4 regions of the Kitasatospora sp. McL0602 genome follow, and region 4 is predicted to be linked to each of the others. Evidence: riboswitches for the same ligand, from Rfam matches in the RefSeq annotation. Region 4 holds a riboswitch; each other region holds the start of a gene.
What was found. A riboswitch is a leader RNA that binds a small molecule or an ion and turns the genes downstream of it on or off. The one in region 4 is predicted to bind cyclic di-AMP.

Region 1 (7,682 bases), 5.1 Mb from region 4:
CCCCAACAGCAGCGCCTCGATCTCGGCGCGGGTGTAGATGAGCGCGGGCCCCTCCGGGAAGCGCGAGTTGCGCATCGCGATCTCGCCCCCCGGCAGCGCGGCGAACTCGACACAGTTGCCCTGCGAGTTGCTGTGCCGGCTCTTCTGCCAGACCACACCCTCAAGGTCCGCAGCCGCCATGCCGTTGTACGTGTTCTGCATCGTTACTCTCCCGACCTGCCTGGCGTTCGCCTCACTTGACGTGATGATAGCTCCAATGCACGTGCATCAGCACGGGCAATTGCGCGTGCATATGCCACTGTCGTGAGCCGTTGTTCTCCTTGCACTTCAGGGCAGTTGACCCCCCGTAAGCGGACAAAGCCGGGTGAATGGCAACTCGTTCGATGACGCCCCGTACCGAGGGCGCGGCGGCGCGTTGATCTTCGACCCCGCCATCTCGATTCACGGTCCGTCACCTCGAAACGGTGCTGTGAGGCACGTCACACGGGATCAGCCGCCGCACGGCCGTCGGGAGTCCGGAAGACGGCACGTCAACAGGCCGAGTCGGAGATTTGGGGGTGAATGCCCGAAATGACCGCACGTACACGCCCGGGGAACGGGAGCCGACTGGGGGCATGTCCGCCTAATGTCCTACGATCTCCGCCATGAGCACCGCAGCCATCCCGGGCGCGCCACTGCCCGTACGCACTCCAGGCTCCCGTGCGCGGGGGCGCCACCGCCGTCCCGAGCGCCCGGAGGTCCCGACCGGGGCCCCCGCCCTGGTGCTCGCCGTTCCGGCCACGGCCGGGCCCGACACGCGGCCCGTCGTCGACGAGCTGCTCTCCGTCGTGCGCGGCGAACAGCCGGGCATCGAGGCCGCCGCCGCCTATCTGCCGGCCTTCGACGGCAGCGACTCCCCCGAGACCCCGACGGTCGCCGGGCTGCTCGCCCAGGCCGCCGAGGCCGGGCTGCCCGCGCCCGTCCTGGTGCCGCTGCTGGCCGGCCCGCACGGCTTCCTGGCCGACCTCCACAAGCTGGCCGCCGAATCCGGCGCGGTCGTCACCGACGTGCTCGGCCCGCACCCGCTGCTCGCCGAGGCCGTGCACGTGCGCCTCTCCGAGGCCGGGCTCGCCCGCGCCGACCGGGCCCGGCTGTTCGCCATCGCCACGGCCGCCGACGGCGTCGTGCTGACCACCGCCGGCGGCGAGGAGGCCGCCGCGGCGGCCGGGATCACCGGCGTGCTGCTGGCCGCCCGCCTCGCGGTGCCCGTGGTGGCCGCCGCACTGGACGTGCCCGGCTCCGTCGCCGCCGCCGTCGACCACCTGCGGGCCACCGGCTCCCAGCGCCCGGCCCTGGCCCCGCTGGTGATCGGCCCCGAGGTCGACCCCGAGCTGCTCGCCACGGCCGCCGAGGAGACCGGCTGCCCGAGCGCCGCGCCGATCGGCACCTACCAGGCCGTCGGTCAGCTGATCGCCTCCACGTACCTGGCCGCCGTTCAGCTGCCGCCGGGCGAGGAGGCCCCCCAGGCCGAGGAGCGCCCGGCCGGCTGACCGGCAGCGCCGCCGCTCCGCCCGATCAACCCGATCAACCCGAAGGGGCCCCGCGAGGGGCCCCTTTCGCATGCCCCAGGGGGTCTCCGGCAGGGCAGGACCTTCGGCCCTGGTAACGATTCGGCTCACGCCCTTCGGCCGACGGACGACGCGATGCGGCGCGGGCGACGGCATCGGACCCGCCATCAGGCGCCGGGCCTGAGGGGGCGCCATCTTTCGCCCCTCGTACGGGTCCTGACGGTCGGCGCCCAGGGCGGTCCAGGCGGACACGAACTGACGGCTCGTGAAGAGTTCGGAAATGATCTGTGACGGCCGTCACACTGTTTGCAGATTCAACTTAACTCTGCCTAATGTCCTCCCGTTCGTGGTCACACGGACCCAACTCATCCGGGACGCCGAGTCCTGCCGCCGGACGAGCTGGCAGCGAATAGCGCACCACGGCAGGGGCGGGGGAACCAGGTAAGTCGCCCGGAGCGGTCCTCGGACCGCCACCGGGCTTGGGGTGAAGCCGTGCACTTGCACGGCCGGGCAACTCCAGCCCGAATCCGACAGCTCACCTCGCAGGCGTGGGAGAGGAACGCACCTTCATGCTGCCCATCAATGCCACCAAGCGTGCTCGCCGTCTGATCGCCGCAACCGGCGTCGTCGGCATCGGTCTCACCATCCCCTGCCTGACCGCCGGTGCCGCTTCGGCCGCCGACGTTTCCACCTGGGACAAGGTCGCCCAGTGCGAGAGCACCGGCGACTGGAGCATCAACACCGGCAACGGCTTCTACGGCGGCCTGCAGTTCACCTCCAGCACCTGGGCCGCCTACGGCGGCACCCAGTACGCCGCCCAGGCCAACCAGGCCACCAAGGCGCAGCAGATCGCCACCGCCGAGAAGGTGCTCGCGGACCAGGGCCCCGGCGCCTGGCCCGTCTGCTCCGTCAAGGCCGGCCTGACCAAGGGCGGCGCCGCCGCCCAGGTCGACACCTCGTCCTCCTCGGCGAAGCCCGCCGCCAAGCAGGCCGCCCCCAAGCAGGCCGCACCTCAGCAGTCCGTCCCGAAGCAGTGGAACCACGGGGACTCCGGCAACGGCCGGGGCAACTGGGGCAACGAGCAGGCCGCCGCCGCGACCCCCGCCGCCGCGTCCTACACCGTGGCCGAGGGCGACTGGCTCTCCACCATCGCGCAGAAGAACCACGTCGAGGGCGGCTGGCAGAAGCTGTACGACCTCAACAAGGCCGTCCTGACCGAGGGCCCCGACGTGATCTACCCGGGCCAGCAGCTGGCCCTGGGTGGCAACGTCGCCGTCGCCACCCCGAAGCAGGCCCCGGCGCAGGCTCCGCAGCAGCAGACCGCCCCGAAGTCGAACACCCGCACCACCTCGGCCAAGCGCAGCGCGGCCCCGGCCGCCCAGGCGCAGACCCAGGCCCCGGCCGCGACCGGCAGCAAGGCCGCCGCGATCGCGTTCGCCGAGTCCAAGCTCGGCCAGGCGTACGTCTACGGTGGCACCAGCGACGGTGGCTGGGACTGCTCGGGTCTGACCCAGGCCGCGTTCCGCCAGGCCGGCATCTCCCTGCCGCGGGTCGCCGCGGACCAGGCCGACGCCTCCACCCGCGTCTCGTTGGACAACCTGCAGCCGGGCGACCTGCTCTTCTGGTCGAACAACGGCAGCAACTCGGGCGTCTACCACGTCGCCCTGTACGTCGGTGACGGCCAGTACGTCGAGGCCGCCAACCCGCGTGCGGGCGTGAAGACCGAGTCCATCAGCAACTGGGCCCCGGACTTCGCCGGTCGCGTCTGATCGCATCTGATCCGTCGCCGCCGCGACGGCAGAAGGGCCTGCCCCCGGAGAACTGGTCGTCTCCGGGGGCAGGCCCTTGTCCACGTCCGGTCCGGCGGGGCATGCTGGGCCCCCGTAACAGCTTCAGGGGGAGATCCGCCATGGCCCAGGTGACCGTCACGCTCGATGCCGACATCGCGATCGAGGCGATGCTGCTGGCGGGTACGAAGAGCCCGCAGGACGCGGTCGAGCTGATCGTCCGTGACTTCCTCGCCCGGGGTCACCGCACCGAGGCCCGGACCGGTGACGCCGCCGACGGGCAGCGGGTCACGAACCCGAAGCCCATCGTCCAGGAGGGCTGAGCCGCACAGGGCGCAGCTGACGCCCGTACGGACGCCGAAGGCCGGCCCGTTGCTCAGGTGAGCAGGGCCGGCCCGTTACGGCGAGAGTCCGTCGACTAGCTCCGCGGGTTGGCGCCCGTGGAGCCCCGCATGACGAGTTCCGGTTGGAACATGAACTCCGCGCGCTGGCCGGGGTTGCCGCTGACCTCCTCCAGGAGGGCGTCGACGGCGGCAGTGGCCATCGCCTCGACCGGCTGGCGGATGGTGGTGAGCGGGGGCTCGGTGAACGCTATGAGCGGCGAGTCGTCGAAGCCGACGACGGAGATGTCCTGGGGTACGGAGAGCCCGCGTTGGCGGACGGCCCGGATCGCCCCCAGCGCCATCATGTCGGAGCCGCAGACGATCGCCGTGCAGCCCTTGTCGAGCAGGGCTCCGGCGGCGGCGTGGCCGCCCTCGACGCTGAACAGGGTGTGGTGGACGAGGCTCTCGGCCTCCTCCGGTGTCCGGTGCAGCAGCTCCTGGACGGCCGCCGTGAAGCCCTCGATCTTGCGCAGCACGGGGACGTACCGGCGCTGGCCGACGGCCAGGCCGATCCGCTCGTGGCCGAGCTCGACCAGGTGCTGGACGGCCATCCACATCGCCGAGCGGTCGTCCGGGGAGATGAACGGCGCGGCGATCTTCTCGCTGTAGCCGTTGATCAGGACGAATGGCACCTGGCGGCCGGTCAGTTTGGCGTACCGGTCGTGGTCGGCGGTGGAGTCCGCGTGCAGGCCGGAGACGAAGACGATGCCCGCGACGCCGCGTTCGACCAGCATCTCCACGAGTTCGTCCTCGGTGGACCCGCCGGGGGTCTGGGTGCATAGCACCGGCGTGAAGCCGTGCCGGCTCAGCACCTGCTCGATCACCTGCGCGAGCGCGGGGAAGATCGGGTTGCTGAGTTCGGGGGTGATCAGGCCGATCAGACCCGCGCTGCGCTGCCGCAACCGGGTGGGGCGCTCGTAGCCGAGCACGTCCAGGGCCGCCAGCACGGTCTGCCGTGTGGTGGCGGAAACGCCTGCTTTTCCGTTGAGGACGCGGCTGACGGTCGCTTCGCTGACCCCCGCCTGCGCCGCGATGTCCGAGAGTCGCGCCGTAGTCACGATCCCAGAGCCTATTGCACCCATGTCAGACCGCCCACCAGATGGTGCTGTCGGCCGCGAGAACCGTCTCCCCCTCCACCGCGACAGCCTCGGCGGAGGAGAGCAGGATACGGCCCGGGGCGGGCATCCGGACGGGCTCGGTGCCGGTGTTCGCGGTACAGACGAAGGACGTGCCGTCGGCGGCCTCGCGGCGGAAGGCGAGCACGCCCTCGGGGGCGTCCAGCCAGGTCACGTCCGTCCCGGCGCCGAGCGCGGGGTGCTCCCGACGGATCGTCAGGGCGCTGCGGTAGAGCTCCAGGGTGGAGGTCGGGTCGCCGGTCTGGCTCTCGACGCTCAGCTCGGCCCACTCGGCGGGCTGCGGCAGCCAGCTCGGGCCGCCCGCGACCGGGCCGAAGCCGTACGGCGCCTCGGTGCCGGACCACGGGATCGGCACCCGGCAGCCGTCGCGGAAGCCGTCCTGGCCGGCCTGGCGGAAGAAGGACGGGTCCTGGCGGACCTCGTCGGGCAGGTCCGTGACGTCGGGCAGGCCGAGCTCCTCGCCCTGGTAGACGTAGGCCGAGCCGGGCAGGGCGAGCATCAGCAGGCTGGCGGCGCGGGCGCGGCGCAGGCCGAGCTCGCGGTCGCCGGCGGTGCGGATCTGGGTGCCGCCGGGCGGGTTGGCGAAGCGGGTGGCGTGCCGGGTGACGTCGTGGTTGGAGAGCACCCACGTCGCCGGGGCGTCGACCGGGCGCATCGCGTCCAGCGAGACGTCGATGACCTCGCGCAGCGCGGCGGCGTCCCAGTGGGTGCCCAGGTACTGGAAGTTGAAGGCCTGGTGCAGCTCGTCCGGGCGGACGTAGTTGGCGGTGCGCTGGACGGTCGGGGTCCAGGCCTCGGCGACGCCGATCCGCTGGCCCGGGTACTCGTCCAGGATGGTGCGCCAGGTGCGGTAGATCTCGTGCACGCCGTCCTGGTCGAAGAACGGCATGACGTCGTTGCCGAGCAGCTTGAGCTGGTCGGCGCCGCCGAGGTCGGGCAGGCCGGGGGCCTTGACCATGCCGTGGGCGACGTCGATCCGGAAGCCGTCGACGCCCATGTCCAGCCAGAACCGCAGGATCGAGCGGAACTCGTCGGCGACGGCCGGGCTGTCCCAGTTGAAGTCGGGCTGCTCGGGGGCGAAGAGGTGCAGGTACCAGTCGCCCGGGGTGCCGTCGGGGTCCTCCGAGCGCGTCCAGGCCGGGCCGCCGAAGATGGACTCCCAGTCGTTGGGCGGCAGTTCGCCGGTCTCGCCCTTGCCCGGACGGAAGTGGTAGCGCTCCCGCAGGGCGGAGCCGGGGCCCTCGCGCAGGGCGCGCTGGAACCACTCGTGCTGGTCGGAGGAGTGGTTCGGGACGAGGTCGACGATGATCCGCAGGCCCAGCCCGTGCGCGTCGCGGATCAGCGCGTCGGCGTCCAGCAGGGTGCCGAACATCGGGTCGACCGCGCGGTAGTCGGCGACGTCGTACCCGGCGTCGGCCTGCGGGGAGGCGTAGAACGGGGAGAGCCAGACGGCGTCCACGCCGAGGTCGCGCAGGTACGGCAGACGGCTGCGGATGCCGGGCAGGTCACCCATGCCGTCACCGTTGGAGTCGGCGAAACTGCGCGGGTACACCTGGTAGATGACCGCATCCCGCCACCAACCTCTGGACGCGGCACCGTTCGGAGCGAGCGGCGCGGCGGCGGGCCGGGAGGTGTCGGCCAGGTTCTGGGTCATGGACAGTCATCCCTTGGGGATCAGCGGCAACGGAGTTGCGGGACGGAGCGCGAGGCGGGCGCGGTCAGGACTTCGCGGCGCCGGCCGTGAGGCCGGAGACCAGGTGACGCTGCACCAGGTAGAAGACCAGAGCGGCGGGGACGGCGATCAGTACGGAGGTGGCGGCCATCAGGTTCCACTGGCTCTCGTACTGGCTGACGAAGGTCTGGAGACCGACGGCGAGGGTGTACTTGCCGGAGCTGAGCATGAAGGTCGAGGCGTACGCGAGCTCGGCCCAGGCGGTGAGGAAGGAGTAGAACGCGGCGACCGCCAGGCCGGGCCGGGCGAGCGGGACGATCAGGCGCCAGAAGGTGCCGAACGGGGTGAGCCCGTCGACCCGGCCGGCCTCGTCGATCTCCACCGGGATGGTGTCGAAGTAGCCCTTCAGCAGCCAGGCGCAGTACGGCACGGTGGTGCCCGAGTAGACCATGATCAGGCCGAGGTACCCGTCGAGCAGCTTGAGCTCGGAGAGGATCGTGTACATCGGCACGATCAGCACGGCGATCGGGAACATCTGGGTCACCAGCAGCGTCCACATCAGCTGCTTGTGCCCGGCGAAGCGCATCCGCGAGACGGCGTAGCCGGTGGTGGCGGAGACCAGCACACCGAAGACGGTGGTGCCGCCCGCGACGATCACGGAGTTGCCGAACCAGGTGAAGAAGTCGGTGTGGAACAGCACCTTGGCGTAGTTCGAGAAGGTCGCCTTGTCGAGGATCGCCCCGGGGTGCAGGTAGTCCATCTTGTCCGGGCCGAGCGAGATGTACGCGATGTAGGCGACCGGCAGCAGGGCGACCAGGCTGGCGGTGATCAGCGCGCCGTGCGAGAGCACGGTGGCCAGCGGGCTGCTCTCGCCGCGGCGGCGGGTCTTGACGGGTCGTGCGGTCATCGGGACGACTCCTCGTTCCGGGCCAGCCAGCGGCGGTAGAAGGTGGTGAAGACGATCAGGATGGAGAGCAGCAGCACACCGTAGGTCGCCGACTGGGCGTAGTCCCGGGGCTGCTGGCCGAAGCCGAGGTAGTAGGCCCAGGTGACCAGGATCTGGGTGTCGGGGGCGTTGTTGCCGAACAGCACGTACAGCACGGTGAACTGGTTGAAGGTCCAGATCACGCCGAGCAGCAGCACGGTGCTGCTGACGC
Region 2 (7,682 bases), 2.9 Mb from region 4:
GCTGCTCAAGCAGGCCGTCCCGGCTGCCGACATCGACTCCTTCTACCGGCAGCAGCTCGGCATCCAGAAGCTGGCCGGCGCCTCCGGCAAGGACGCCCGCAGCTCGGAGGGCGACGCCGCCGTCCGAACCGCACTGGCCGCCGCCGGCACCGAACTGAACATCGAGGTCAACCCCCGCTACGGCCAGTGGAACCCGCAGCAGATCTCCCTGGTCGACGCCCCCGACGCCTGGCTGCCGCAGCCGGTGGCAGCGGCCTAACACGCCCTGGGCGGTCCACGGGCGGGGTAGGTTCGCACCGTGGAGACTTCGAAGCTGATTCTGCTGACCACCACCCACCGCGTCGCGCCGGGGCTGCTCTCGTGGCCGGCCTGGGAGGCGCTGCGGGGCGCCGACCGGGTGCTGGCGGGGGACGGGCTGCACCCGCAGCTCGCGGCCGTCCGGCAGGCGGGGGTGACGGTCGAGGTGGTCGAGCGGGGGAGTGCGCCCGCGCTGGCCAGGCTGCTGGTGGGGGCCGGGTCGGTGGTCTGGCTGGGCAGCCCGGACGGTGACCCGGGGCTGACGGACGCGCTGGCGCGGATCGCGGTCGAGGAGGCCGGGCAGGTGCCGGAGATCGAGGTGCTGCCGGGCTCGTACGACCTGCCGGGCTCGCGGCTGCTCGACCTGGTGTCGGTGATGGACCGGCTGCGCTCGCCCGGCGGCTGCCCGTGGGACGCCGAGCAGACGCACGAGAGCCTGGTGAAGTACCTGGTCGAGGAGGCCTACGAGCTGGTCGAGGCGATCGAGGAGGGCGACCGGGAGACGCTCCGCGAGGAGCTCGGCGACGTCCTGCTCCAGGTGATGTTCCACTCCCGGATCGCCGAGGAGCACCCGGAGGACCCGTTCACCGTCGACGACGTCGCGGGCGACATCGTAGAGAAGCTGATGTACCGGCACCCGCACGTGTTCGGCGACGTCGACGCGGCCGACGCCGCCCAGGTGGAGGCCAACTGGGAGCAGCTGAAGGCGGCGGAGAAGCAGCGCGAGTCGGCGCTGGACGGCGTCCCGGCGGGGCTGCCCGCGCTGGCGTACGCGGCGAAGCTGGTCTCGCGGGTGCGCCGGGCCGGGGTCGCGGGTGTGCCGGACGAGGCGTACGAGCTGCCCGCCGAGCTCACGGCGGAGTCGGCGGGGGCGTTGCTGCTGGCCGTGGTGCAGCGGGCGCACGACGCGGGCGTCGACGTGGACGCGGCGCTGCGGGCGGCCGCGCGCGACTACCGGAGCGCGGTGCGGGCGGCTGAGGGGCTGGCGGGCTGACGCTGGGCCGGGATGACCTCGCCGATCGCCTCGCCGACCACGGCGAGCAGTTCGGCGAGCGGGTCGAGGTGGCGGGGCAGCTCGTCCAGCGAGACGATCCGCTCGCCGTCCGGGCCGGTGACGCAGAAGAGGTCGATCGGGCCGAGGTGCTTGGCGGCGGTGTCGACCAGGGCGGCGACGTCGCTCGGCTGGTGGATGTCGCTGCACACGCCGACCACCGGGCAGCCCGGCCGGTCGAGCTCGGCGGCGAGGTCCTCGGCACTGCTGGGGTGCTGGTCGGCGATGAGCATGCCGGCGGCACCGGCGGCGGCGAACCGTCGGGCCAGATCGGCCCCCGAACCGCCGCGAAGTACCGCGATCACCACCACTGCCCCGGCTACGCGCATGGCCAGCTCCTCCCTGAGAGCAACAAAACCGTGGGCCGGCACCGCACGGCCGCCCAACGGCTATCGGAGGATCGTAGGCACGCCGCGACCCCCCGCAACAGGGATTACCCGCCAGGTGACCAGGCTCACTCCTCCTTGCAGCAGATACCTTCGTGACATGCCGGACAAGCCCGAAACCAGCCAGCCTGAACTCTTCACCTGGGAGTTCGCCGCCGACCCCTACCCCGCGTACGCGTGGCTGCGCGAGCACGCCCCGGTGCACCGCACCACGCTGCCGAGCGGGGTCGAGGCCTGGCTGGTGACCCGGTTCGCGGACGCCCGGCAGGCGCTGGCCGACGCGCGGCTCTCGAAGAACCCCGCGCACCACAGCCGCAGCACCGGCCGCACCGGCATCCCGGGGGAGCGGCAGGCGGAGCTGATGACGCACCTGCTCAACATCGACCCGCCGGACCACACCCGGCTGCGGCGGCTCGTCTCCAAGGCGTTCACCCCGCGCGGGGTGGCCGAGTTCGAGCCCCGGGTGCGGCAGCTCACCGACCGGCTGATCGACGGCTTCGCGGCGCGCGGCTCGGCCGACCTGATCCACGAGTTCGCCTTCCCGCTGCCGATCTACGCGATCTGCGACCTGCTCGGCGTGCCGGAGGAGGACCAGGACGACTTCCGCGACTGGGCCGGGATGATGATCCGGCACGCCAAGCCGGGGCAGAGCGGTGGGCCGCGCGGCGGCGTCGCGCGGGCGGTGAAGAAGATGCGGGCGTACCTGCTGGAGCTGATCCACCGCAAGCGCGCCGATCTCGGCGACGACCTGATCTCGGGGCTGATCCGGGCCAGTGACCACGGCGAGCACCTGACGGAGAACGAGGCCGCCGCGATGGCCTTCATCCTGCTCTTCGCCGGCTTCGAGACCACCGTGAACCTGATCGGGAACGGCCTGTACGCGCTGCTCGGGCACCCCGAGCAGCGGGCGCTGCTCCAGGATTCGCTGCGGCGCGGCGAGACGGAGCTGCTGGCCACCGCCGTCGAGGAACTGCTGCGCTACGACGGCCCGGTGGAGCTCGCCACCTGGCGGTACGCGACCCGGCCGCTGACCATCGGCGGGGTCGACATCCCGGCCGGTGACCCGGTGCTGGTGGTGCTCGCGGCGGCGGACCGCGACCCGGCGAGGTTCGCCGACGAGAACGTCCTCGACCTGGCGCGCAAGGACAACCCGCACCTGGGTTTCGGCCACGGCATCCACTACTGCATCGGCGCCCCGCTGGCCCGGTTGGAGGGGCAGGCGGCGCTGAGTGCACTGCTCACCCGGCTGCCGGATCTTCAACTGGCCGCCGATCCGGACGATCTGCGCTGGCGTGGTGGCCTGATCATGCGGGGGCTGCGGGAGTTGCCGGTGTCGTTCACCGCCGAATGACGGCGCGTCGCATCAACGGCCCTGGCAGCGGTCTGAATACGCATCAATCCGGACATACCTCCACGGTTTGTGGACAATCAATGACGGTCCGTAATTCCCGTGTGATGTCGGCGATATGAGCTTGTGATCTGTCAGTTGATCTGCCTATGGTCCCTGATGTCCGCAGCTGCGGACCCCGTGCGCGGTACGCCGAACCCTGCCCGCCGCGCTCCCGGGCACTCGACCAGACCCTTGGGCAGGGGCGGAGGACCCAGGTTTGGTGCCGTCCTCCACGGCTTGGGGTGAAGCCGCACCCGGCGGAGCGATCCGCCGGTACGCGGCCGGGCCACCTCCCGGTCCGAACCCGACAGCTCACTTCGTAGGCGTGCGGAGAGGGAATTCGTCATGCTCTTCACCGGTTCGGGCCGTCATCGTCGTCGTACGCAGACCGAGAAGGCGATCGCCGTCGCAGGTGTGGCGGGCGTCGGCCTCGCGCTCCCGCTGCTGGCCGCCTCCGGCGCCCACGCGGCCCCCGTCACGACCTGGGACAAGGTCGCCGACTGCGAGAGCGGCGGCGACTGGGGCATCAACACCGGCAACGGCTTCTACGGCGGTCTCCAGTTCACCTCCAGCACCTGGAAGGCCTTCGGCGGCGGCCAGTACGCCGGGCAGGCCAACCAGGCGACGAAGGGTCAGCAGATCGCCGTCGCCGAGCGGGTGCTCTCCTCGCAGGGGCCGGGCGCCTGGCCGGTCTGCTCGGTCAAGGCCGGTCTGGGCAAGGGCGGTTCGGCCGCCTCGGTCGACACCAGCTCGGACGTCGCCCCGACCGCCTCGACCCCCTCGGCGGGCAGCAAGAAGGCCGCCAAGCCGGCCCGGCCCGCCGCGCCGAGCGCCCCCGCCGCCGCCACCCCGGGCTTCCCGGGCAAGGCCGGGTACGACGCCGGCTCCGGCAAGTACTGGTACCAGAAGGACGGTGGCTGGTACTGGACCAGCCACCAGAGCATCTACAACCAGTTCGCCGCCCCGGCCCAGGCTCCGGCCCAGGCACCCGCAGCCACCCCGACCCCGGCTGCCAAGCCCGCTGCCAAGCCCGCAGTCTCCGGCCACGGCTACACCGTCAAGGCCGGTGACACCCTGTCGAGCATCGCCCAGGCGCAGGGCGTCTCCGGCGGCTGGCACACCCTCTACGACGGCAACAGGCAGACCGTCGGCGGCGACCCGGACCTGATCCTCCCGGGCCAGGTGCTCAACCTCGCCTGACGCTCCGGCCGGAACGCGGCAGGGGTCGACCCCTGCCGCGTTCCAGCGGGTTCCAGCAGGTCCCAGCAGGTGAACTACTGGCGAGTAGGCAGGCCACACGGTGAGACGGAGCCTGGGTCAGCACGGCTGGAGGCCCGGGTGAGGTTAGGCTCTGGTCGTAACGACTTCACATCCCGCTTCCGCAAGGAGATGCCTCGTGCCGTCCATTGATGTCGTCGTAGCCCGTGAGATTCTCGACTCGCGCGGCAACCCCACGGTCGAGGTCGAGGTCGGTCTCGACGACGGCAGCACCGGCCGTGCCGCCGTCCCGTCCGGCGCCTCCACCGGTGCCTTCGAGGCGGTCGAGTTGCGTGACGGCGACAAGAACCGCTACCTCGGCAAGGGCGTGGAGAAGGCCGTCCTGGCCGTCATCGAGCAGATCGGCCCGGAGCTGGTCGGCTACGACGCCACCGAGCAGCGGCTGATCGACCAGGCCATGATCGACCTGGACGCCACCGACAACAAGGGTTCGCTGGGCGCCAACGCGATCCTCGGCGTCTCCCTCGCCGTGGCGCACGCCGCCGCCGAGGCCGCCGACCTGCCGCTGTTCCGCTACCTCGGTGGCCCGAACGCGCACGTGCTGCCCGTCCCGATGATGAACATCCTCAACGGCGGTTCGCACGCGGACTCCAACGTCGACATCCAGGAGTTCATGATCGCTCCGATCGGCGCGGAGTCCTTCTCCGAGGCCGTCCGCTGGGGCGTCGAGGTCTACCACACCCTCAAGGGTGTCCTGAAGGAGCGCGGCCTCTCCACCGGCCTGGGCGACGAGGGCGGCTTCGCCCCGAACCTGGACTCCAACCGCGAGGCCCTCGACCTCATCACCGAGGCCATCAAGAAGGCCGGCTACGTGCCCGGCAAGGACGTCGCGCTCGCCCTGGACGTCGCCGCCTCCGAGTTCTACAAGGACGGCGCGTACCAGTTCGAGGGCAAGGCGCTCTCGGCGGAGGAGCTCATCGAGTACTACGCCGGTCTGGTCGAGGCGTACCCGCTGGTCTCCATCGAGGACCCGCTGGACGAGTCGGACTGGGACGGCTGGAAGGCCATGACCGACAAGCTCGGCGACAAGGTCCAGCTGGTCGGTGACGACCTGTTCGTCACCAACCCGGCCCGCCTGGCCCAGGGCATCGAGACCGGCACCGCCAACGCGCTGCTGGTGAAGGTCAACCAGATCGGTTCGCTGACCGAGACCCTGGACGCCGTCGAGCTGGCCCAGCGCAACGGCTACCGCTGCATGATGTCGCACCGCTCCGGCGAGACCGAGGACGTCACCATCGCCGACCTCGCCGTCGCCACCAACTGCGGCCAGATCAAGACCGGCGCCCCGGCCCGCTCCGAGCGCGTCGCCAAGTACAACCAGCTGCTGCGCATCGAGGAGATCCTCGACGACGCCGCCGAGTACGCGGGTCGCGGCGCCTTCCCGCGCTTCCGCTCTGCGGAGTAACCCGGCACAGCACGCCTGACCGATGCCCCGGCGCCCACCCCGTAGGGTGGGTGCCGGGGCATCGGCGCGACACAAGGAGGGGTGGGCGAGAGTGGCCAAGTGGAAGATCCCGGGGTTGGTGGCGCGGCCGCGCTTCACCAGCCGGGCGACCGTCCTCGTCCTGGTGCTCTGCTCGCTCGTCGCGATCCTTGCCTACCCGACGCGGCAGTTCATCGCGCAGCGCTCCGAGATCGCCGACCAGCGGGCCAGGGCCGAGCACGCCAGGCAGCAGGTCGAGCAGCTCGGCAAGGAGCGCGCCCGCTGGCAGGACCCGGCGTACGTGCGGACGCAGGCCCGCGAGCGGCTGCACTACGCGATGCCCGGGGAGACGCCGTTCGTCGCCGTCGACCTGGCCCCCCTCTCCTCCTCCCGGCCCTCCGCTGCCGACCCGGCGTCGGCTCCGAAGGCGAAGGCTGCCGCCCAGCCCTGGTACACCAGCGTCTGGGAGTCGGTCGACCAGGCCGACGCCGCCGTACCCCCTGCCCCCGCCCCCCGCTAGAGACAGCACCCCCATGACCTCTGAGAACTCCGTGTCCCCCGACGTCTCCGACACCGACGTCGCCGCCATCGCCGCCCAGCTCGGCCGTGTCCCGCGCGGCCTGCGCGGCGTCGCGCACCGCTGCCCGTGCGGCAACCCGGACGTCGTCGAGACGGCGCCCCGGCTGCCGGACGGTACGCCGTTCCCGACGCTGTACTACCTGACCTGCCCCAAGGCCGCCTCGCTGATCGGCACCCTGGAGGCCGCCGGCGTGATGAAGGACCAGACCGCGCGCCTCGCCGAGGACCCGGAGCTGGCCGACGCCTATCAGAAGGCGCACGAGGACTACATCGCCCGCCGGGACGCCATCGAGGTGCTGGAGGGCTTCCCGAGCGCCGGCGGCATGCCGGACCGGGTGAAGTGCCTGCACGTGCTGGTCGGCCACTCGCTGGCGGCCGGGCCCGGCGTCAACCCGCTGGGTGACGAGGCGATCGGCATGCTGGAGCAGTGGTGGGCCAAGGGCCCGTGCGTCAGCCCGGAGGCGGTCGAGGCGGGCGCTGAGACGGTGGCCGCCGAGCGCGCCGCGGCGGCCGACCACGCGGCGGTGATCGCCGCCAAGGAGCAGCTGACGGCCGAGCGCGCCGAGAAGAAGCGGCTTGCCGAGGAGGAGGGGCAGTGACCACCACCCGGGTCGCCGCGATCGACTGCGGCACCAACTCCATCCGCCTGCTGATCGCGGATCTGGACCCGGAGACGGGCAGCGTCACCGACCTCGACCGCCGGATGGTCATCAACCGGCTGGGCCAGGGCGTCGACCGGACCGGCCGCCTGCACCCGGACGCGCTGGAGCGCACCTTCGCGGCCTGCCGCGAGTACGCCGCCGTGATCGCCGGACACGGCGTCACCCCGGAGCGGATCCGCCTGGTCGCGACGTCCGCCTCGCGGGATGCGGAGAACGCCTCGGAGTTCACCGACGGCGTCCGGGAGATCCTCGGTGTCGAGCCCGAGGTGGTCAGCGGCGACGAGGAGGCCCGGCTCTCCTTCGTCGGTGCGACCAAGGAGCTGACCGGCGAGGCCGTGGAGCCCCCGTACCTGGTCTTCGACCTCGGTGGCGGCTCGACGGAGTTCGTCCGGGGCGCCGATCAGGTCGAGGCCGCCCGTTCGGTCGACATCGGCTGTGTCAGGTTGACGGAGCGCCACTTCGCGGGCACCGAGCTGCCGACGGCCGAACAGATCGAGGCCGCACGGGCCGATGTCCGGGCCGCGCTGGACGAGGCCGCCCTGGTGGTCGACCTGACCGCCCGTGCGACGCTGGTCGGCCTCGCGGGCACCGTGACGACCGTCGCCGGGATCGCCCT
Region 3 (7,682 bases), 4.5 Mb from region 4:
AGATCCGGACGGTCTCGGGCGACACCTACACCTTCGACAGCTTCGAGTGCGCGATGGAGAAGCTGGCACCTCGCTGCGAGTACTGCGAGGTCCGGATCGTCGGCCACGGCGTCGAGGTCTCCGGCAAATTCTTCTGCTGCGCCAACTGCGCCCGCCGCGACGGCGGCCTCGGCGAACAGATCCGCGACGCCGTCGGCACCCGCCCCACAGCAATGACGAAGTAGCCGCCAGGACCGACGGGCCCGCCTGCCCCGGGGCAGGCGGGTCCGTCACACCGTCGGCGGCGCGATGGAAGGATGGAGCCATGACCGAGTACCGGCTCCCCGACCGTCATGCCCAGCTCCTGGAGTACGCCCAGACGCTGACTCCACCATCCGGCTGGAAGATCGAAGTTTCCGGCGACGAGATCATCATGATGGCGGGCCCGTCGGTCGTCCATCAGCGCAACCTGCTGGTCGTCCGCGAGCAGTTCGACGCGCACCGGCCGACCGACCTGATGCCGAGCGAGAACACCGATCTGGCATCGCCGAACATCGGCAAGCTGCGCAACCCGGACCTGACGTACATCCCGATCACGGTGGTCGAACGCGGCGGCAACGAGGTCCCGGCGGAGCTGGCGGCGATCGCCGTGGAAATCGTCTCCCCGTCGAACCCGGAGAACGACCTGATCGGCAAGGTCCGCGACTACCCGCTCATGAACATCCCGCTGTACCTGCTGATCGACCCGCGCGACGGCGAGATCACGCTCTTCTCCGACCCGGCCGGCGGCAGTTACCACCGGCGCTGGAACGGCCGGTTCGGTGACCGGGTGCCGGTCCCCGCGCCTTTCGGCTTCGACCTGGCCACCACCGAGCTGCTCCGCGACCCGGCCTGACCGCACGCTCGGTGCCCGGTGAGCCTTCGTCAGACCCGGGCGTGGGAGGAGATGTCGGCGGTGAAGGCCTCGACCAGTTCGGGGGTCACCGTCGGGCGGCAGTGGGAGATCGCGGCGAGGTAGTCGGCCGTCGTGGCGCCTACGCCGTGGGGGGTGGCGTCGGCGAGGTCGCGTTCGAAGGCGGCCTGGGCGGCTGTCCGGGCGGCGTGTTCGATGTCGGCGGGGGTGTAGTACTCGCTGGCGGCGACCAGGGCGGGCAGGTCGACGTCGGCGCGGGTGGCGGCGTAGCGGGACCAGATGGCGGTGCGGGCGGCCGCATCCGGGGTGCCGATCGGGACGAGGTAGTCGAAGCGGCCGTGGCGCAGGAAGGCGGAGTCGAGGGAGCGGATGGAGTTGGTGGCGCAGACCAGCAGCCGTTCCTCCCCCTCGCGGAAGCCCGGGATCAGCTTGAGCAGTTCGTTGGTGACGCCGTGCATCCCGCCGGAGGCCCCGGCGCCGCGCATCGGGGCGATCTCCTCGACCTCGTCTATGAAGACCAGCACCCGTTCGAGTTCGGCGATCCGGGCGAACGCGGTGCGCAGCGCGGCCGCGAGATTGCCCTCGTCCGCGAGGCGGGAGGGCAGGAGTTCGACGAACGGCCAGCCGAGGCGGGAGGCGACGGCGCGGGCGAAGGTGGTCTTGCCGGTGCCGGGCGGGCCGAAGAGGGCGATGGCGCGCGGCGGCCGGACGCCGTGCCGGGCGGCCCGCTCGGGCTCGGCGAGCGGGCGGACGATCCGACGCTCGATCAGGTTCTTCTCGGCCTCCATGCCGGCGACCTTGTCCCAGAGGTCGCCGGGCAGCAGCCGCCCGCCGAGCTCCGCCAGCAGGTTGGCGCCGGGCCCGGTCGGCGGCTCGGCCTTCTCGAAGTAGGCGACGGCCGGGCGGCGGGTGTAGCCGGCGTTGCGCAGGCCCTCGCCGAGCAGCTCCTCCTCGGGCAGCACGTACGCGATCCGGCGGACCCGCCGGTCGAGCAGCCGCCGCTCCAGCTCGCGCAGCAGCGCGCTGGCCAGGCCCCGGCCCCGCCAACCCGGGGCGATGGCTATCCGCATCACCCAGGCCCTGTCCCCGGCGAGGTGGGCCAGGGCCGCGCCGATAGGTGCACCCTGGCTGACGGCGACCACGGCGGGCTGACGCGAGGTCAGGGCGGTGATGCACTCGGCCAGCGAGAAGACCGACTCCTGCCCGCTGCCCGCCGTGGTGTCGATGAGGTGGACGACGGAGGCGAGATCGTCCTCGCGGTAGTCGTGGATGAGCCATTCGGACACGAGGGGCCGCCTCTCCGGGGGGACGTGGTGTTCCCGGAAAGCTACGGGCCCCGCCCGCTCCCGGCCCGCGCCGGAACGGACAACCGGCGCGGCCGAACCGTACGGTTCGCCGCTGGCGCTCGCCGCGCACGGCGGGTCGGAACGGGGTGGCTCAGAAGGCGCAGGGCAGCGAGCGGACGCGGTTGTCGAAGCTGGACGGGACGAGCACGGGCTCGCCGGTGGAGCGGATGTCGGGGAGGCGGGTGAGCAGTTCGCGCAGCAGCACCTTCATCTCCTGGCGGGCGAGGTGGGCGCCGAGGCAGAAGTGCGGGCCGCCGCCGCCGAAGCCGAGGTGGGGGTTGGGCGAGCGGGTGATGTCGAAGGTGTCGGGGTCGGGGAAGACGGCCTCGTCGCGGTTGGCCGAGCCGAAGAAGAGCACCACCTTGTCGCCCTTGGCGAGCGGGGCGCCGTTGAGCTCGTGGTCGGTGGCGAGGGTGCGGCGGAACTGGATGATCGGCGTGGCGTACCGGAGGATCTCCTCGACCGCCCCGCCGAGCCGGGCGTCGAGGTCGGCGGTGAGCAGGGCCCGCTGCTCGGGGTGGGTGGTGAGCAGGTGCAGGCCGTGGGCGAGGGCGTTGCGGGTGGTCTCGACCCCGGCGACCAGGAGGAGGGAGAAGAAGGCACCCAGCTCGCGGGAGCCGAGGCGGCGGCCGTCCACGTCGGCGGTGACGAGGGCGGAGATCAGGTCGTCGGCGGGGTGGCGGCGGCGCTCGCGGCCGAGGGCGGCGATCACGCCCTGCATCCGGGCCAGCGCCCGCAGGCCGCGGCCTGGCACCCGGAGGCGGCTGCGGGCCACGCCGGTGTTCTCGGAGGCGTGGTCGATCTGCCGGAGGATCTCGCGGCGCTGCCGCTCGGGGATGCCCATCATGGTGCAGATGACCTGGTAGGGGAGTTCGGCGGCGACGGCGGTGACGAAGTCCTCGGGGCGCCGGGCGGTGAGGTCGTCGACGATCCGGGCGGAGATCTCCCGGATGTCGTCCTCGACCTTGGCGATCAGCCGCGGGGTGAAGGCGCGGGAGACGATCCGCCGGAGGTCGGCGTGGCGCGGGTCGTCCAGGTTGACCATCGAGTCGCCGAACAGCGTCCGGACCCAGCGGGCGGGTTCGGGGGTGGTGACGCCGGGCTCGCTGACGAAGACGGCCGGGGTGCGGCTGGCCTCGACCACGTCAGCGTGCCGGACGAGCGCATGGAAGCCCTTGCCGGTGCGGGGGTCGGTGCAGAAGGCCGGGCGCTCCAGCGCGCGGAGCCGGGCGAACTCGGCGGCCTGGTCGGCGGCCGGGAGCCGCCAGAACTCCGGCTCCGCCGGGTTCGGCCCGGGTACGGATTCGACCTTCGCGGTAACACCCGGTGCGCTCATGCGCATTTTATGGCGCATTGGCTGACCGGGTGTCAAATTGCCCTGCTTGGTACTATTTACCTAGAAATCCGCGCCTCATCCTCATCCTCGACCCCTACCTCCGCATCGAGTTCGGGGCCCTCGGTCGGTACGGGCGCCAGCTCGCGCGCCAGCAGCGTCGCCCCGGCCACCGCGCCCGGCATCAGCAGCACCGTCACCATCGGCACCAGGAAGAGCAGGACGAGCGGCGCCCCGAAACCGAGCGTCAGCCCGAGCCGACCGCGCAGCATCCGCAGCCGCTCACGCTGGGCGAAACCGCGCCGCTGGAGACCGACCGCCGTCAGCTCGACCGCCAGAAAATACCCCGAAATGCCTACCCCGACCACAGGTACCACGGTCTGCCCGAGCACCGGGATGAAGCCACAGGCGAACAGCACCAGCCCGAAGCCCACCACCCGCACCAGCACGGACATGCTGTCCCTGGCCGAGACCAGCAGCTCACGCCAGAGCGGCACCTCGGGGGCGGCCGGAGCCCCACCCTCGGTCTCGTCCACCTTCGCGCAGAGCGACTCGTAGAACGGCTGGCCGACCAGCAGCGTCACCGCCGTGAAGGTGACGGCCGCCAGCAGCGCCCCGCCACCGATCAGCGCCGCCGTCAGCACCCCGCGCAGCAGCCCCTGCCAGGGGGAGCCCCAGCCGTCGGCGAACGGCGTCGCCCAGTCGGCCAGGTCACCGGACCACACGGCCAGCGCGGCGAGCGCCGCGACGTACCCGACCATCGTGATCAGCGCCGGGATCATCCCGAAGCCCCACCACCGGCCGTGCCGTGCCACCCAGCGTTGCCCCTTGAGCAGGCAGCTGATCCCCGTCCCGAAATCTCGCATACCCGGCAGCCTACGACGGCGCCGCCGGGGATACCGATGGTCCCCCTGCCCGGCGGCGGCTACCGTCACTGACCATGGATCAGACCGAGTACATGCACGCCCTGCGCCGCGACGGCGCGCGGATGGCCGAGGCCGCCGCCGGCCGGCTCGACCTTCAGGTGCCCAGCTGCCCCGACTGGACGGTCGCCGAGCTGCTGCGGCACACCGGCCGGGTGCACCGCTTCTGGACGGCCATGGCCGAGCAGGCGCTCGCCGACCCGTCGACGTTCGAGCATGCGCCGCTCCCGGACGACGCCGAGCTCGTCGAGTGGTTCGCCGAGGGTGTCGAGACCTGCGCCGCGGCGCTGGAGGTGCTCGACCCCGCGTTGCCGCGCTGGACCTGGGCTAGCAGGAAGGACGTCGGCTTCATCCAGCGGCGGATGGCCCAGGAGACGGCCGTCCACTGCTGGGACGCGCTCGCCGCCGCCGGCCGGGACGAACCGGTCGAGCAGGCGCTCGCCCGGGACGGCGTGGACGAGTTCTTCGCGTACTTCACCGCCGACGAGCTGCCCACCGGACTCCCCGCGGCCGGGTTCCACCTGCACGCCACCGACGGCCCCGGCGAGTGGTCCGTCCGCGCGGTGGACGGCGCCTGGGCCGTCACCCACGAGCACGGCAAGGGCGCGGCAGCCGTCCGGGGCACCGCCTCCGACCTGCTCCTTCTGCTCTGGCAGCGCCGCTCCCCCGGGCAGCTGGAGACCTTCGGCGACGAGGCCGCACTCGCCGCCTTCCTCACGGGCTTCGACCTCTCCTGAATTGACGCATGCGCAACAAGAGTGAGCAGGGTCACCGCGCGGACGCCTGACGGCTGCGCTCCGTGACCACACGGGCGCGGCCTGGCGCCGAACTCACCGCTCGGCGAGCAGTGGTCACCGTGCGCGGTCGGTGCGCACACGCACGGCTTGATCCCCTGTTCGCAGCGTCATCGAATTCCCGGCCTTTGGGCCCTTGTTCGACCACCAACCTTGCTTCCCGACGGGCAATGAGTTTTGCTTCAGCGACTGCCCGGCCACTGACCGAGCAGGCCCAACGGGTGCAACGCCTAGTCCTGCCGGCACCCGTCGGACACCACTGAGCTCTGTAACGGCAGGAGCGGGGGACCCAGGTAAGTTGCCGACCGGACACTGTCCGGCCGGCTTGGGGTGAAGCCGCGCTTGCGGCCGGGCAACTCCAGCCCGAACCCGACAGCTCACCTCGCCGGCGTCGGAGAGGAACTGACCCATGTCCGCACTGGGCAACCACGGCCGTACTCGTCTGACCCGTATCGGCATCACCACGGCGCTCGCCGCCTCGGCGCTCGCCCTCCCCCTGATCGGCGCCGCCTCCGCCCACGCGGACCAGGCCCCGGCCGCCCCGCACTCCTTCCGCACCAGCGCCGACGCCGTCACGGTGCCGACGCACGCCGCCACCCCGGCGGCCGCACCCGCCGCCGCCGCTCCGGCCGCTGCGCCCGCCACTGCGGCTCCGGCCACGTACAAGGTGGTCGGCGGCGACAGCCTGTCGAAGATCGCCGACGCCCAGCACGTGGACGGCGGCTGGCACAAGCTCTACGACGACAACCGCACCGTCGTCGGCGGCAACCCGAACCTGATCTTCGCCGGCCAGCAGCTCACCGTCGGCGCCAAGGCCACCCCGGCCGCCGCCCCGGCCCCTGCCAAGCCCGCCACCCCGGCCCCCGCCGCCGCGCCGCAGGCCGCCAAGCCCGCGAAGCCGGCCAAGCCCGCCACCACCACGGTCTCGTACAGCACCAAGGCGAGCACCCAGACCGCCGCCAAGGCCGCCCCCGCCCCGGCCGCCGTCGCCAGCACCTCGGGCTTCACCGCCCCGGTGGCCAACCCGCACATCAACGAGGCGTACGGCGTGCCCGGCACCATGTGGGCCAGCGGCCACCACACCGGCGTCGACTTCGCCGCCTCCGTCGGCACCAGCCTCCGGGCCGTCGGCAACGGCACCGTCGTCTCCGCCGGGAACGGCGGCGCGTACGGCAACCAGATCATCATCAAGCTCGCCGACGGCAAGTACGCCCAGTACGCGCACCTGTCCTCGATCGGCGTGTCCGCCGGGCAGTCGGTGACCGCCGGGCAGCAGATCGGCCTCTCCGGCGCGACCGGCAACGTGACCGGCCCGCACCTGCACTTCGAGATCCGCACCACCCCGAACTACGGCTCGGACATCGACCCGATCGCGTACCTCCGCGCTCACTCGGTCAACGTCTGACCGCTGTAGCAGCAACCGCCCCGGCCGCCCGTGACACCCACGTCACGGGCGGCCGGGCGTTTTCCGTTCGCCGGTCGGTCTTAGGGTGACGATCATGGACGACCAAGGAACAGCCGCCCTGGGCCGCCGACGGCTCGCCGCAGCGGGCGCCGGTGCCCTCACCATCGCCACCGCCCTCACCCTCCGGGCGGCGGCCGGGGGCGACTTCACCAAGTACGCCGGGGACGCCCTCTACACCGTGCTGCTCCACACCCTGGTCGTGCTCGCCGTACCCCGGGTGCGGCCCCGCACGGCCGCCGCCGTCGCCCTCGGGCTGAGCTGGGCCGTCGAGTTCGCCCAGCTCAGCCCCGTACCCGCCGAGCTCTCCGCGCACAGCACCGCCGCCCGGCTCGTCCTCGGCACCACCTTCAACCCGGCCGACCTGCTCTGCTACGTCGTCGGCGCGGCCGCCGCCCTACTCGTCCACCAGCTGACGACCCGGCGGCAGGCCGCTGTCCGGGCCGCCTGAGTGGGGTACCTTCCGAAAGGTCGGCGGGGCAGGTCCGGTCGGGTCGGTGGGAGGAGTTCCGATGGAGCGTTCGGTGGCTGAGCGGATGCTCGCGGTGGCGGTCCAGGAGGCCCGAGCCGGGCTGGCGGAGGGCGGCATCCCGATCGGTGCGGCGCTCTTCGGGCCGGACGGCGAGGTGCTCGGGCGCGGGCACAACCGGCGGGTGCAGGACGGCGATCCGTCGCTGCACGCGGAGACCGCTGCCTTCCGGGCAGCCGGGCGGCTGCGCGGGTACGGGCGGACGACGATGGTGACGACGCTCTCGCCGTGCTGGTACTGCTCGGGCCTGGTACGGCAGTTCGGGATCGGCAGGTTGGTCGTGGGCGAGGCCCGGACGTTCGTCGGCGGCCACGACTGGCTGGCCGAGCACGGCGTGCAGGTGACGGTGCTGGACGACCCGGAGTGCGCCACGATGATGGCCGAATTCATCGACCGGCAGCCG
Region 4 (7,682 bases):
GACGGCGGCGGCGATCCGCGAGCGGGTGTACTCGCCCAAGTAGGTCAGCACGTCCGTGCCCGCGCCGATCCGCCGCAGCAGCTGCCGGGAGCCGGGCAGCTGGGCCCAGGCCGCCTCGTGGCCGTGCGTCATGCCGAGCAGCTGCCCGGCCCCCGCCCGGCGCAGCGCGGGGGCCATCAGACCGAGCGGTGCGGCGGCGCCGAACCAGACCGAGTCGCAGCCCTCCGCCCTGAGGATCTGGGCGGCCCGCCGGGTGACCCGGGGGGTGGGGACCATCATCTTCGTCCGGTCCCTGATGACCGGGAATGGCTGTTCGGCGTCGAACTTGGCGACCTCGCTGCCGTCCCGCCAGGTCGAGGCGTAGACCACGATGCTCCCGGCGGGCTGGCGGACGGCCATGTTGTGGACGAAGGCCTGGATGCCGCCGGGGCGCGGCGGGAAGTCGTTGGTGACGATGAGGGTCTTGTGCATCCACGGCTCGCTCGGTCGGGGGGTGCTCGGTGTACCCCTCTCTGATCCGTACCATAGGTCAACACCACCGCTCGCCGGGAACGCCGTCGGGCCGCGCACCGTTCGTCATAGGTCGCGCCGGCCGGAGCGCCGGGGCGGTGTCCGGGGGCATCCAGCGCGCGGCCGAGGTGCGCGGTGTCCGAGAGATGCGAGGAGCACAGTGGAGTTGGTCCCTGCCGGTCGTACCGGCGCCACCGGCAACGGCGGCAGTACCGCGCTCTCGCTGCCTCCCTCCCCGGCGGGCGGTGCCCTCTGGGGCCTCGGTGCGGCCTGGGTCGTCACCCGGGTACTGATCGTCCTGATGGTGCTCGGCATCGTCAGGATCTCCGGCACGGACGTGACGGCGGACGTCTCGGTGATCTACCACGGCTGGTACGAGGTGCTGCAGACCGGCACCTTCCCGCTCGACGACGTGACCTGGCAGTACCCGCCCGGCGCGGCGCTGGTCATCCTGCTGCCGGGGCTGCTGCCCTGGTCGTACCTGATCTCCTTCTACGTGCTCTGCGGGGTCTTCGACGCCGTCACGACGGGGCTGCTGATGCGGGCCGGCTCGCGCCGGGGCCGCAGCTTCACCGGCGCCTGGGTCTGGGTGGCGGGCGTGCCGCTGCTCGGGCCGACGGTCTACTGCCGGTACGACCTGATCGTCACGGCGATCGCGGTGGCCGGGCTGCTGGCGGTGCTGCGGCGTCCGGCGCTGGGCGGGGTGCTGCTGGGGATCGGCGGCATGGTGAAGATCTGGCCGGTGCTGGCCCTCGCGGGCACCCCGCGCGGCCGCCGCACCCGGCGCTCCTGGACGGCCGCGCTGGCCACCCTGAGCGCGCTCGGCTTCCTGCTCGCGGCGGGGATGAACGGGGCCTTCGAGTTCCTCAAGTTCCAGCGCGACCGGGGCATCGAGGTCGAGTCGCTGAGCGCGCTGCCGCTGCACTTCGCCCGCCTGGCGGGCAGCTGGCACGGCCAGGTCTCGATGAACTACGGCTCGCTGGAGCTGCTCGGCCCCTGGGTCACGGTGATCTCCAAGGTCTCCGTGGGGGCGACGGCCGTCGGCTTCGGCTGGCTGCTGGTCTGGCGGCTGCGGGCCCAGCGCTGGCAGCCCTCCACCCCGTACGACGCGGCGCTGGCCGCGCTGCTGGTCTTCACCGTCACCAGCCGGGTGATCAGCCCGCAGTACCTGGTCTGGCTGGTCGGTGTCGCGGCGGTCTGCCTGACCGTCCGTGGCACCAGCCAGAAGCCCGTCGCGGTGCTGGTCCTGGTCGCGACCCTGGTCACCACGCTGGAGTTCCCGGTCCTCTTCGGCCAGGTGCACGCCAGCCAGCCCTGGGGCGTCGCGGTGCTGACCGTGCGCAACCTCCTGCTGCTGGCCGCCGCGCTGCTCTCCTGCCGCCGCCTCTGGCGCTCCACCCGGGCCCCCGAGCCGGCCCGCACCGTCGTCCTCCCGGCCCTGGAGTCCGCCACCCCGGCGGCCTACTCCGTCCGCCCGGGTATCGCGTACGAGCAGCACCTGCTCAAGTAGCCGGCGGGGCCACTAAGAGAGCGTCCGCCTGAGCTCGGCGACCCACAGCCGCAGGAAGTCGTCCAGGCCGATCCCCAGCCGGTCGCGGAGCAGCCCGTCCAGCCACTGCTCGCGGGAGCCGGTCGGCCCGGCCGCGCCGACCGCGCGGTAGAAGGCGGTCAGCTGCGGCTCGCCGTACTTGGCGGCGATCAGTGAGCAGGCCGACCAGCCCTGCTCGTACGCCTGCGCTATGCCCGCCGAGCCGGCCTTGAAGTCGGCGTCGGCGGGGAGGGCGGTGGGCAGGCGGCCGGCCTTGACGTCCTTGGCCAGTTCGGGGGCGATCTGCCGGGGGGTGCGGCCGCTGGTGCGGTAGCCGGTGTAGTCGGCGACGCCCTCGGAGAGCCAGAGCGGGGTCCAGGCGTGGGTGTCGGCCCGGGTGGCGACGTGGGTGGCCTCGTGGGTGGTGACGACGCGTCGGCCGAGTTCGGTGAGTTCGGCGTAGGCCTCGGGGTTGACCAGGATGCGGTCGGCGGCGGCGTGCAGCGGTGCTCCGGCGGCGGCCGTGGTGACGGCGGCTATGCCCTGGTAGTCCTCGGCCCTGACGCCGAGCAGCTGCGCGAACTGCGCCTGGGTCGCGGGGGTCTCGACCAGCAGGCGCCCGGCCCAGCCGGTGCCCCAGAGGGCGCTGACGGCGGGCACGGCGTGGTCGGCGAGCGCCGCCGTCCGGGCCAGCTCTGCGGGCTCGGCGAGGCCGAGGACGACGCTGTGCTGCCCCCGGGCGACGTGCACGGCGCCGAGGTCCCAGAGCGCGACCGCCCCGGCGGGCTCCTCGGCGGCGAGCAGCCAGCGGCCGCCGGGCCGGGTGAAGGTGAGCGTGCGGGTGAGCAGCGCGGGGTGGTCGTCGGTGCCGCGCAGGCAGTAGCCGAGTTCGGCGGTGGCGGTCACCCGGTCGGCGCCGGGGGCGGCCGGTTCGGTGAAGGCGGTGATCCGGTAGTCGAGGTCGTCCAGCGGCAGCTGGGCCAGCCGGTCGAGGGTGGCCAGCTGGGCGGCGGCGGCCTCGGGGGCGGCGCCGGCCAGCAGGGCGGCCCGGTCGGGGCGCAGCAGGGCGGCGGAGCGGGCGGCGAGCAGGGCCTCCAGCTGCGGCCGGACGGGCGGCGTCGTGGCGGGCGGGGGTTCGGTGGCGAGCGCGGTGCGGCGGCCGTAGGGGGGCGAGAGCAGGGCGAAGGCGCCGGCGGCGAGCAGCAGGGCCCCACGCCGGGGCAGCACGGTGCGACCCGCCCCGGGTGTCCTGGGCAGGTCGCCGACCAGCTGCTCGCCGTCCGCGCTCAGACCCGCACCACCCCGCTGACGGGCATCGCACTGACGCTCTCGAAGCGGACCCGGGCGCCGGGGTAGGGCGCGTGCACTACGACACCGCCGCCGGCGTACATGCCGACGTGGTGGCTGTCCTTGTAGAAGAGCACCAGGTCTCCCGGTCGGGCCTCGGAGAGGCTGATCCGCTGCCCCGCGTGGGCCTGTTCCTGCGAGGTGCGCGGCAGCGAGACTCCGGCCTGCCGCCAGCTCCAGTACATCAGACCGGAGCAGTCGAAGGTACGGGGGCCGGTGGATCCGTAGACGTACGGGGAGCCGATCTTGCCGATCGCGGCGGCGAGCGCGGCGGCGGCGCGTTCGGAGGAGGCGGGCTGGCTGCCGAGGTCGAGGCGGTCGGTGCCCCGGGTGGCCCGGGTCTCGGCCTCCTGGGCGTCCTGGGCGACGAGCCGGGCCCGTTCGGTGGCACCGAGGCTGTCGAGCAGGCGCTGGGCCTTGGTGAGCCGCTGCTGGACCTGCTGCTTGCTCTCGGCGAGCGAGCGGCGGACCTGCTCCAGCTCGGCCAGTTTGGCGGCGGTCTCGGCGCGGTGCTGGTCGAGGCGGCGCTGACGGTCCACCACCTGGTGCAGCGTCTCGCTCTGCCGCTCGGCGGCCTGGTCGAGGCTGCGGGCCCGGGTGAGATAGGCGGCCGGGTCGGAGCTGAGCATCAGCTGCACGGTGGGGTCGATGCCCCCGGCCCGGTACTCGGCGGCGGCGACGGCGCCGAGGTCGGCGCGCATCCGGTTGACCTCGGCCTGCCCGGCGGCGACCTGGTCCTCCAGGGCGCCGGTCTCGCCCTGCAGCCGCTTCTGGTACTCCTGCGCCGCGTTGAACTTCTCGGAGGCCTGCTCGGCCTCGTCGTAGAGCTGGTCGACCTGGGCCTTGACGTCCTTGCGGGTGGGCGGCTCGGCGGGTGCGCCGGGGGCGGCCTGGGCGGTGCCGCCGACGGCGGCGCCGATGACGCCGGTGGCCGCTGCGGTGATGGCCAGCGCACGGGCGAACCGGTGGACGCCCGGCAGGGGGGAACGGCGGGGCGTCGGCATGCGGCGGCTGCTCCATCTCTGCGGCCGGGCCACCGCCGCCGCCCGGAGTGGGCGGCCGTCCTCACGGAGGTCCGGGGGCAGACGTTAGCGAGTCCCGGCGATCTAGTCCAAACCTCCGCAAGCTCGAATATTCGCCCACTAATCGGACATCAGATCCACTTCGGGGTAACGCCGCAGGCCCGGCACCCCACCGCGGAGGTGGAGGTGCCGGGCCTGCTGGAGCCGTGGGCGGTGCGTCAGGTGCGTCCGGTGCGTCCGGTGCGTCCGGTGCGTCAGACCCGGACGATGGCCGAGACGCCCATCGTCGACGCGGACTCGTACCGGACGACCGCGCCCGTGTGCGGGGCGTGGACGACCTGGCCGCCACCGACGTACATGCCGATGTGGTGCGCGTCGGCGCCGAAGACGATCAGGTCGCCGGCCTTGGCGTTCGCGAGGTCGGTGCCCAGGTTCGTCCCGGCGTGGGCCTGCTCCTGCGAGGTACGCGGCAGCGTGACACCCGCCTGGGCGTACGCCCACTGCATCAGACCGGAGCAGTCGAAGTTGTTCGGGCCCGCTGCGCCGTAGACGTAGTCGGCGCCGAGCTTGCTCTCCGCGGCGGCGAGCGCGGCGGCGGCGAAGGAGCTGCCAGGCGCGGCGCTGCCCGGTGCGGGGGTGCCGAGGGTCGGGCGGCTGGTGCCCCGCGAGGCCCGGTCGGTGGCCTGGTTGGCGGCGGCCTTGGCGTCGGCGGCGGCCTTCGCCTCGGCGGCGGCGAGCGCGTCGCGCTCCTGCTGCGTCAGGGTGTCGAGCAGCGCCTGGGCCTTGGCCAGCTTGGCCTGGACGTCGTCCTTGTCGGCCTTGAGGCTCTTGGTGGTCGCGTCGAGCTCGGCGAGCTTGCCCTGCGCCTCGGCCTTCTGGTCGTCGAGCTTGTGCTGCTCGTCCTTGAGGGTCTTCAGCGCGTCGGCCTGCGAGGTGCCGATCTGGTTGACGGCCCCGGCCTGGGTCAGGAAGGAGTCCGGCGAGGCGGAGAGCATCAGCTGGACGGTGGGCGAGATGCCGCCGTTGCGGTACTGCTCGGCGGCTATCTCGCCGAGGCTGCCCTGGATCGTGCTCACCTGGGCCTGCTGGCGGGCGACCTGGTCCTGGAGGGAGCCGACCTGCTTCTGCAGGGCCTGCTCCTTCTCGGTGGCCGCGTTCAGCTTCTCGGTCGCGACCTCGGCCTGCTGGTTCAGCTGGTCGACCTGGGTCTTGACCTCGTCCTTGGTGGGCGCCGGGTCTGCATGGGCGCCGGCCTGGGACGAGAGTGCCACCGCGGTGGCGGCAGCCGCGGTCATCAGGGTGATCCGGGTGCGACTTGCGGGCTTGGGACGACGATGGGACGCCACGAAGGCGGGCTCCTTCTTCCTACGGCCGCCTACCGGGTGAGCTGACGGGTTCGGGCTGGAAGAGATGCCCTACGACGCCTCACCGGTGGGCCGTCTCGCGACGGCCGCCCGACCTGGCGCCGATTCACCCCGAGGAAACGTGGTTCCCCGGCTCCGATACACAGCTCCCCCGCAGGGGATTCCCCGTAAGGCAGGTGACCCTGCCCCGCTGCTTCTCGAACTCGGCGGTAACCACCGCCGCCACCCGGCTGGGTGATCGACTGTGCGGTGGTTCGAGGCACGACCCTAGTAACGGAACCGTGATCCGTTCAAATCCTTGTCGGAAAAAAGTCTGAGCATGAGCCAAGTTCGATTGTGATTACGACCGAGCGTGACGATCCCTGCACGATCGGCTGACAAATGTTCAACTCCCGGTCATGAAACAGGCCCGTCGAAGGTGTCCCGGATCACAGGACGGTTTCGACGGGCCCGCGCGTGTCACTGGCCGTCAGATGTACCACCTGACAGCAGTTGTCCGCTTTTGCGGCATTCGACAGTGGGTCAGACGCGAGTGGGTCAGACGCGGCGGATGGTCTTGATGGTCAGCGTGTTGGCCGGCATCAGCTTCACCACGTCGCCGGTCTTCGGCGCGTGCACCACCATGCCGCCGCCGACGTACATCCCGACGTGGTGCGCGTCGTTGAAGAAGATGACGATGTCGCCGGGCTGGGCGTTGGCGATGTCGGTACCGACGTTCGTCCCGACGTGCGCCTGCTCCTGCGAGGTGCGCGGAAGCGAGACGCCCGCCTGCGCGTACGCCCAGACCATCAGGCCCGAGCAGTCGAAGGTGTTCGCACCCTCGGCGCCCCAGACGTAGTCGTGGCCGCGCTTGCTCAGCGCGGCGCTGACGGCCACGCCCGCGTAACCGCTCGCCTGCGGGAGGTCGGCGGGGAGGGGGCTGCGGGCGTCGCTGCGCGAGGCCCGGTCTGCCGCCAGCAGGGCGGCCCGGTCGGCGCTGCTGAGCTGGCTCAGCAGCGTGCGGGACTCCTGCAGCTTCTGCTGCACCTGCGCCTTGGCGTCGTTCAGGACCTTGGTGCTCTGGTCGAGCTCGGCGAGCACGTCCGCGGCTTCCTGCTTCTGCTGGTCCAGCCGGCGCTGCTGGTCCTTGAGGCCCTTCAGCGTCTGGGCCTGCGTCGCCGTGACCTCCTCGGCGCTGGAGGCCTGCGCCAGGTAGCCACTGGGGTCCGCGGAGAGCATCAGGGCGACCGAGGGGTCGATGCCGCCGTTGCGGTACTGCTCGCCCGCGACGGCCGCGAGGCCCGTCGCCAGCACGCTCATCTGCTCCTGGCCGCGGGCGACCTGGTCCTGCAGCTGGTCGGCCTGCTTGTGCAGCTGGTCGGCCCGCTCCTTGGCGCCGTTGTAGACCTCGGCGGCCTTCTCCTGGTCGTCGGTCAGCTTGTCGATCTGTGCCTTGACCTCGTCCTTGGACGGCTTGGCGGGCGCAGCGTGCGCGCTCACCTGGGCGGACAGGGCGACCGCGGTCGCTGCGGCAGCGGTCAGCACGGTGACCCGTGCGCGGCTCGGCTGCTTGGGGCGGCGGTGGGAGGCCAAGGGACTTGCTCCTTCTTCCTGCTGGACACACCCGTTCGGGCGACTGTCCGGAAAATAGGTTTGACGCCAGACCCTAGTGAAGTTGACGGATTAACGCCACTCTCCTGCCCCTACGAACTTCCCCATCGGGACAGGCTTTCACCGCACCCACACATCCCCGCCATGTCGGGCCGGTGAAGCCCCGTCAGCTGCGGGATCAGCTGCCGGATCAGCTGTGCGATCAGCTGCGCGAGAGCCGGTTGAGCAGCAGCACCGATGCGACCGGCCGGGCCCCGGCCTTGCGGACGCCGTCGGCGACCTCCCGGTCGGCGGAGACCACCACCACCGGCCTGCCCTGCG

Region 1: it holds a riboswitch for cyclic di-AMP, as region 4 does, so the genes downstream of both, ACR68M_RS02850 (transglycosylase family protein) here and ACR68M_RS25845 (NlpC/P60 family protein) in region 4, are expected to answer to the same signal.
Region 2: it holds a riboswitch for cyclic di-AMP, as region 4 does, so the genes downstream of both, ACR68M_RS12665 (transglycosylase family protein) here and ACR68M_RS25845 (NlpC/P60 family protein) in region 4, are expected to answer to the same signal.
Region 3: it holds a riboswitch for cyclic di-AMP, as region 4 does, so the genes downstream of both, ACR68M_RS05690 (M23 family metallopeptidase) here and ACR68M_RS25845 (NlpC/P60 family protein) in region 4, are expected to answer to the same signal.

The regions. Positions count from the first base shown of each region.
Region 1 covers NZ_CP197246.1:600,075-607,756, forward strand. Annotated here, with positions in the region: gene ACR68M_RS02840 (DUF397 domain-containing protein) at 1-201, opposite strand, end outside; gene ACR68M_RS02845 (hypothetical protein) at 645-1,529, shown strand; cyclic di-AMP (ydaO/yuaA leader) riboswitch at 1,951-2,111, shown strand; gene ACR68M_RS02850 (transglycosylase family protein) at 2,117-3,316, shown strand; gene ACR68M_RS02855 (hypothetical protein) at 3,457-3,657, shown strand; gene ACR68M_RS02860 (LacI family DNA-binding transcriptional regulator) at 3,753-4,799, opposite strand; gene ACR68M_RS02865 (glycoside hydrolase family 13 protein) at 4,801-6,507, opposite strand; gene ACR68M_RS02870 (sugar ABC transporter permease) at 6,572-7,432, opposite strand; gene ACR68M_RS02875 (carbohydrate ABC transporter permease) at 7,429-7,682, opposite strand, start outside.
Region 2 covers NZ_CP197246.1:2,802,481-2,810,162, reverse strand. Annotated here, with positions in the region: gene ACR68M_RS12685 (SurA N-terminal domain-containing protein) at 1-259, shown strand, start outside; gene ACR68M_RS12680 (MazG family protein) at 299-1,291, shown strand; gene ACR68M_RS12675 (SDR family NAD(P)-dependent oxidoreductase) at 1,249-1,677, opposite strand; gene ACR68M_RS12670 (cytochrome P450 family protein) at 1,835-3,085, shown strand; cyclic di-AMP (ydaO/yuaA leader) riboswitch at 3,297-3,466, shown strand; gene ACR68M_RS12665 (transglycosylase family protein) at 3,470-4,324, shown strand; gene eno (phosphopyruvate hydratase) at 4,521-5,807, shown strand; gene ACR68M_RS12655 (FtsB family cell division protein) at 5,899-6,345, shown strand; gene ACR68M_RS12650 (DUF501 domain-containing protein) at 6,359-7,003, shown strand; gene ACR68M_RS12645 (Ppx/GppA phosphatase family protein) at 7,000-7,682, shown strand, end outside.
Region 3 covers NZ_CP197246.1:1,203,704-1,211,385, forward strand. Annotated here, with positions in the region: gene ACR68M_RS05660 (Prokaryotic metallothionein) at 1-224, shown strand, start outside; gene ACR68M_RS05665 (Uma2 family endonuclease) at 305-874, shown strand; gene ACR68M_RS05670 (ATP-binding protein) at 904-2,178, opposite strand; gene ACR68M_RS05675 (cytochrome P450) at 2,330-3,574, opposite strand; gene ACR68M_RS05680 (EI24 domain-containing protein) at 3,631-4,437, opposite strand; gene ACR68M_RS05685 (maleylpyruvate isomerase family mycothiol-dependent enzyme) at 4,512-5,231, shown strand; cyclic di-AMP (ydaO/yuaA leader) riboswitch at 5,536-5,694, shown strand; gene ACR68M_RS05690 (M23 family metallopeptidase) at 5,698-6,693, shown strand; gene ACR68M_RS05695 (DUF2809 domain-containing protein) at 6,788-7,201, shown strand; gene ACR68M_RS05700 (nucleoside deaminase) at 7,263-7,682, shown strand, end outside.
Region 4 covers NZ_CP197246.1:5,666,333-5,674,014, reverse strand. Annotated here, with positions in the region: gene ACR68M_RS25865 (glycosyltransferase family 4 protein) at 1-471, opposite strand, end outside; gene ACR68M_RS25860 (glycosyltransferase 87 family protein) at 671-2,020, shown strand; gene ACR68M_RS25855 (hypothetical protein) at 2,033-3,265, opposite strand; gene ACR68M_RS25850 (NlpC/P60 family protein) at 3,325-4,389, opposite strand; gene ACR68M_RS25845 (NlpC/P60 family protein) at 4,662-5,753, opposite strand; cyclic di-AMP (ydaO/yuaA leader) riboswitch at 5,764-5,949, opposite strand; gene ACR68M_RS25840 (NlpC/P60 family protein) at 6,309-7,343, opposite strand; gene ACR68M_RS25835 (NYN domain-containing protein) at 7,564-7,682, opposite strand, start outside.